2 regions of the Bradyrhizobium japonicum USDA 6 genome follow, and region 2 is predicted to be linked to the other one. Evidence: riboswitches for the same ligand, from Rfam matches in the RefSeq annotation. Region 2 holds a riboswitch; the other holds the start of a gene.

Region 1 (3,084 bases), 4.2 Mb from region 2:
GGTTGGGATTTGCAAAGAAGAAGAACGCGGGAAAGCTCACGTAGAGCTGGTTGAGCGTCGGCGCCTTGAACCCCGTGCCGTAGCTTCCCTTGAACTTCGTATCCGTGACCGGCACGATCGCGGCAGACGCCAGACGAAAGGTCGGATGCTCTCCAAACCGCTCGTTGTCATCCTGCCGGACGTTGGCCGTGAAGAAGACGCGATCCCGCAACTGGGACTGCAGCTCCATATATCCGGCCGTGTTGACGTTTTGCGCCGAGACTGTCGCCGTTTGCAGTGTTTCGGTCTCATGCTCCGCGCCAATGATGACATTGTTGTTGGGCGCGAGCTGGGTCGTGGTGTGCCAATCATACTTGACGCGGTCGCCTGTCGTGATCGTGGCCATCGCGTTGCCGGGCGAGATGTTGTAGTTCCAGTGATTGGTGTAGTTGACGCCGAAATAGCTCTTCATCCGGTCGTCGAGAGCAGACCAGACCGCCTCCCCGCGCGTGAAGAGCTGGTGCACCGTCTGCGTGCTTTGCGCAGCCGCGGGAAAGCTCGCGAATGTGACGGGATCGAAGGTATCTCCGGTAAAGCGCAGGGTTGCGTCAGTGTACCGCGCGACGCCGTTGAGCGTCAGGTGTTCGCTCAGTTCGGCGCCAAGCTTCGTCGAATAGGTCATATTGTCGTAGTTGTTGCCGATCGCCTTCTGCCCCGGCGGCAGCAATTCGACCGGCGTCACCGGCACGTCGTTCGCGTGGAAATGCGCAACGTTGAAGGCATAGTTGAAGTGGTCCTGTGAACCGCTCAGGCCTGCGGTTTGATTGAACGTTCCGAACGAGCCTCCCTCGACCGAGCCGGTCGCGCGGGCGGGACCGTCGCCCTTCTTCGTCACGATGGAGATCACGCCCCCAGCGCGTCTGCGCCGTAGAGACCGCCCTGCGGACCGCGCAGGACTTCGATCTGCTGAATGTCGGAGGTGAGCAACTGGCCGAAATCAAACGAACGGTTCGGGTTGCCGGGATCGCTGACGTCGATGCCGTCGATCAGGACCTTGGTGTGGTTGGAATTCGTTCCGCGCATGAAGATCGACGTCTGTCCGCCCGGACCGCCGGTCTGCACGAGGTTCAGGCCAGGAACCGCGCTCAGCGCATCGGATGCGGTCCGGCGCTGATCGCGCTCGATGTCTCTGGCGGTCAGAACCGTCACCGAGCTCGCAACCAGATTGGTCGGAGTGACAATATCCGTCGGACTGACGACGACCGTCGGAAACAGGTTGGCCGCGGATACCCCGGCAACCGGGGACGACGCCGGCACCCACTCGGGCTTCGGCACGCGAGCGACGCGCCGCTGCGCGGGCTGGTCGGGCGCACGCCGCACGACTTGCGGCTTGGCCGCACGCTCGGTCGCCGCGACCTCGACCGCCGGCAGCAGATCGGGCGATGCCGATTGCTGGGCCTGGGCAATGGACAGATCAAGTGAAGACAGGGAAACGAGCAAGACCAAGCCGGTGCGGAAGCGCCTGGCGGCAAAGACAATACGGGACACTCTTGTAACCTCGGTATGACGTCAGTGGCACGTCACAGCGAACGAGGTTTCACGGCGGAGCGTTCGATTGCTCCGGTGAAGCTAATGTCTGTACTCCCCGACCGACATCTTCGCGTGTGACCACGGTTGACGGCAGGTCTCCTGGCTCGCGGGTCGTTACCTTGCGTCGCCTTCCCAGGACCGAGATTCCCAGTGGCATATGACGAAAGATTCACCGCTTACAGTTGCGGGGGCAGCCGCGGCGTTGAGAATATCCCGGTATCGGGAAAACCTCGCACCACGTTCCCTTTTGATCTCCGTGAGGAGAACCGTCACCGGCCAATCTAGGGGGCGGGCAAGCGGAGAGTCAATCGGCCGGTTGCATCACGGTCAAAGCACCGCACCGGAGATTGAGCCGGCGCAATCAGGCCGGCTCCCGCTCCGAACGCGTCCTGATCACCGCCCGCTCGCCGGCATCGACGAGCTGGCCGATGCCGGTGCGGCCCGTGAGCGCGCAGCGGATGATGTTCTCGGCAACGGACCTGCGAAAGCGATGGTCCTCGCCGACCGGGCGATTGCGGCAGACCCGATCCAGCGCCAGCTTCATGTTGATCCGGGTGCGGGTATCGAAATGCTCGCTGATCATTCGCAGGGCCTCGATGCGTTGATGTCGGAGCGGAAACGCGTCGGCGCAGGCCGGGTTCCAAAAACGGACCGCGCAAGGTGTTGCGCAGAGCTGACTGCGCCCGATCTCTCGGTCCTGTGACAGGCGGGCTACGCCCGCCCTCTTGGCCGCTGGGCCGGAGCCCAGGCCGCGGTGACGTCGCGCAGCGGGGCGTCGCTGCGCCGGATCGGGGTCAGCTCACCGGAGGCCGAGATGATGGCGGTCTCCTCGCGGCGACAGCGCGGGCATACGAAGCGGACCTCGTGCGGCGACGCCGACCAGCTCGAACGTTTGACGTTGGCCGCCATCGGCCATGCATCGCAATGCGAGCACGACACCAGAAACCGACCGGGATCGAGCATACCCATTCCATAGGACTCCGCGTCCTGCCTGCTCCTTCAATGACTGACCCATGTGAATCGTTCCGGTGCCCGAGCACCGTCACCCCTAGCTCCAGGCAGCGACGCCGCTCAGTGGGCGCCCTTGAGGGTGCATGACGTGGTGCAGGTGACGGTGTTGCCGTGGTCGCACGCCTTGCAGGCGGCAACGCACTGGTTCATGTCGCGGGGATTGTAGGAGCTGTAGTTCCGCATCGCACAGACCGGGGTCGAGCCGGTGATGTCCTGCTCCTGATTGCAGGCGGCCGTCATGAGCGCGAAGATGAGGACTGCAACAAGGCGCATGGGATTGCCCTGGTAGGGAGCGGCAAAGCGACATCGGCGAGGTACGCTGCGCAGCAACGGATCTCGGCATTCCCACCGCGAGCAATCATGGATCGCGCCGCCCGCATCCCGGAGGATGCGCGCCAAACATTAAGAACGGCTTGCAGTCGGCGTCAGGCCGCGGCCTTGGTCGCGATCACCTTCCGCATATCAACCGCCAGCTGACGGTACTGCTCCGAGAGTTTCAGATAG
Region 2 (3,084 bases):
GCATGCCTCAGTTCATTGACGCCTGTGGGGGCCGAGCATTTGCACATGGCACAGCCTACGTCGCGGGAGAGATTCGTGGCGCGGCCCTGTGGCTGCCTCCCAACGTGCAGCAAGATGAGGAGGCATTGGATGCAATCATGGCGCTATCCCTGCGCCCGGAGATTACCGAGGATATGGCACACTTGCGGCGGAGAATGGCCGAACATCGTCCCCACGAGCCACATTGGTATCTGCCACTCATTGCCGTCGATCCGAACTGGGTCGGAAAAGGGCTTGGCACGTTGCTGATGAACTACGCCCTTCAACGATGCGATGAGGACGGCATTGTTGCCTACCTCGAAAGTTCGAACCCTGAAAACATTCCCTTTTACCAACGTCACGGCTTCAAGGTCGTTGGTGAGATACAACACGGTTCTTCGCCGCCGCTCACGCCAATGTTGCGAACGGCTTCATTCCGACCCAGCAAGGCCGCGCCGCCGGATCGGCTCGTCACCCAGACTCAAGCATAGCTCCGCCTCATCCCGTTAGGATTGATTGCCAATAACCTGACATGACCGCGTTCGGTCAGGACGGCTTATGTTCGCGGCCAGACAACTGAGCACGTGAGGCGGACGCCGGGCCTGCGAAAAGCATACCAATCGTCTCTTCGGCAAAGTTGGCACGTCTGATGTGAGAGCTGGCGGGGTCAAATCCACTAAGCTGGGATATTGCCACGGGCGGCTGCATCGATTTGCGGTCGGGCTCCAGACAATTTTTGATCTAAGGCCACAGAAAGCGATGAATGGCGAGACGCGTATGGCTACCGAAACCCGATCCGGCCCAACTCAATTCGCGGACCGCGAACCGATCGATGCCAACATTCAGGATGTCCAGGGTTGCTGTTCCCCTGTTGGAGAATTTGCGACGCCACTTCCAAAGGTTTGAGCACATCTTGGCCGATCGCAGGCGCTGGGTCGTCGAGCGCACCTTTGCGTGGCTCGGCAGATGTGGGCATCTCTGCAAAGACTTCGAAGGTTCCGCCGCTACCGAGCTCGCCTGGCCGCTCGTCGCCCATCTGAGGCTCCTAACTCGCCGATTGGCCAGGCCTTGAGACATCTATGTTTTTTGAGTGAGGCTCTCAGGACAGGCGCTCGGCGAATTTCGAACCTCGACCTCGGGGCTGCTCCAACTGGTTAACTTGACTGTGCCGTCTTGACGAGTCTGGGCAAAGGCTTCTATATGTGGTGTCGTAGTGGTTTTAAATTCGCATATATGGTGGCACGGTGTTAGGGGGGAACCCATTGTGTCGGCAGCGGCTATTCCGAGGCATTAGCGCGACAGCGCTGGGAAGGCCGACAGCCGCAGCGACCCGCGAGCCAGGAAACCTACCGCGACAGAACCCATGTCCTCGGGCGGGGTGCCCGGTGGGTCGCTTGCAGCCGGGGACATTTGCCCGGTCCCCTCGCAAGTCGTCCGCACGGTCCCAGCCCCCAAATATCACGGGGTTGCCGATGTCGGCGTCTTACGATTTCGATCAGTATGGTCATCTCATTGAGCTGCCGAGTGTGCGGCAGCCCTCAGCGCAGGCAAAGCCTACCACACCTGAACTGTGTCTTGTGCAGCCCCCAGCATTGCCGGCTCCCCTGCCGAGGCCCCCCGCGCGATCGCCAACTCCGTCTGACCTTTCGCTCGATCGGTCGCGCGACGACCTGCTGACCTCGTTTGGTAGGCTGACGCTGACCGACCGCTATCTGCTCGCCGGCGAAGGCCTCCAGGACATGTTCGCCCGAGTGTCTTGCGCCTTCGCGGACAATGTTGCGCATGCCCAACGTCTATATGATGCGATGTCTCGGCTGTGGTTCATGCCGGCCACACCGGTGCTCTCCAACGGCGGCACGACGCGCGGCCTTCCGATCTCGTGCTTCCTTAACTCAGTGTCGGACTCGCTCGAAGGCATCGTCGGCACCTGGAACGAGAACGTCTGGCTTGCTTCCAATGGCGGCGGCATCGGCACCTACTGGGGTAATGTTCGCTCAATCGGCGAGAAGGCGAGGGGCGGCGTCACCTCGGGCATCATCCCGTTCATCCACGTCACGGACGGCCTCACGCTGGCGATCAGCCAGGGCTCGTTGCGGCGCGGCTCGGCGGCGGTCTATCTCGATATCCACCATCCCGAGATCGAGGAGTTCCTCGAGATCCGCAAGGCGTCTGGTGACTTCAACCGCAAGAGCCTCAACCTACATCACGGCATCAACGTCACCGACGAGTTCATGTGTGCCGTGGGCGCCGGCACCGCATTCGCTCTGCGCAGCCCGAAGACTAACGAGGTCGTCCGCGAGATCGACGCCCGCCAGCTGTGGCAACGCATCCTTGAGAACCGGCTGCAGACCGGCGAGCCTTATCTCTTGTTCATCGACACCGTGAACCGTGCGCTCCCCAAGCACCAGCGCGAGCTCGGCCTCGAGGTCTCGACCTCCAACCTGTGCAGCGAGATTACCCTGTCGACCGGCATCGATCATCGCGGCGAGGAGCGCACCGCGGTTTGCTGCCTGTCGTCGCTCAACCTCGAGACCTGGGACCAGTGGAATGAGGAGCCCGGCTTCATAGAGGACGTCATGCGCTTCCTAGACAACGTGCTCACGCACTTCATCACGGTGGCGCCGGACGGAATGAAGCGTGCCCGCTACGCCGCCCTGCGCGAGCGCTCCGTTGGCCTCGGCGTCATGGGCTTCCACTCGTTTCTCCAGGCCAAGGGCATTCCAATGGAGGGTACCTTGGCCAAGTCATTCAATCTGAACATGTTCCGAAAACTCCGTCGCGAAGCCGACGCCGCATCCGTGGCGCTCGCTCGCGAGCGTGGCCCGTGCCCGGATGCCCTGGAACGCGGCGTGATGGCGCGCTTCAGCCACAAGATCGCAATCGCGCCGACCGCCTCGATCAGCATCATCTGCGGGGGCACCAGCGCCTGCACTGAGCCGATCCCGGCCAACATCTACACCCACAAGACGCTATCCGGCGCCATCTCGGTGCGCAATCCGCACCTCGCTAAGGTGCTGGCCGCGAAAGGCGCCGACACCTCGGCGACCTGGGAGTCGATCATCGCGC

Evidence for each region. A riboswitch is a leader RNA that binds a small molecule or an ion and turns the genes downstream of it on or off. The one in region 2 is predicted to bind cobalamin.
Region 1: another riboswitch for cobalamin. It lies ahead of BJ6T_RS48525 (TonB-dependent receptor); the one in region 2 lies ahead of BJ6T_RS00040 (ribonucleoside-diphosphate reductase subunit alpha).

What each region holds. Positions count from the first base shown of each region.
Region 1 covers NC_017249.1:5,028,829-5,031,912, reverse strand. The annotation lists gene BJ6T_RS23820 (TonB-dependent receptor plug domain-containing protein) at 1-874, opposite strand, end outside; gene BJ6T_RS48525 (TonB-dependent receptor) at 883-1,527, opposite strand; cobalamin riboswitch at 1,642-1,855, opposite strand; gene BJ6T_RS23815 (hypothetical protein) at 1,931-2,152, opposite strand; gene BJ6T_RS47375 (hypothetical protein) at 2,281-2,538, opposite strand; gene BJ6T_RS47370 (hypothetical protein) at 2,641-2,853, opposite strand; gene BJ6T_RS47365 (hypothetical protein) at 3,006-3,084, opposite strand, start outside.
Region 2 covers NC_017249.1:6,384-9,467, reverse strand. The annotation lists gene BJ6T_RS00050 (GNAT family N-acetyltransferase) at 1-509, shown strand, start outside; partial or broken gene BJ6T_RS45085 (transposase) at 944-1,090, shown strand; cobalamin riboswitch at 1,216-1,386, shown strand; gene BJ6T_RS00040 (ribonucleoside-diphosphate reductase subunit alpha) at 1,491-3,084, shown strand, end outside.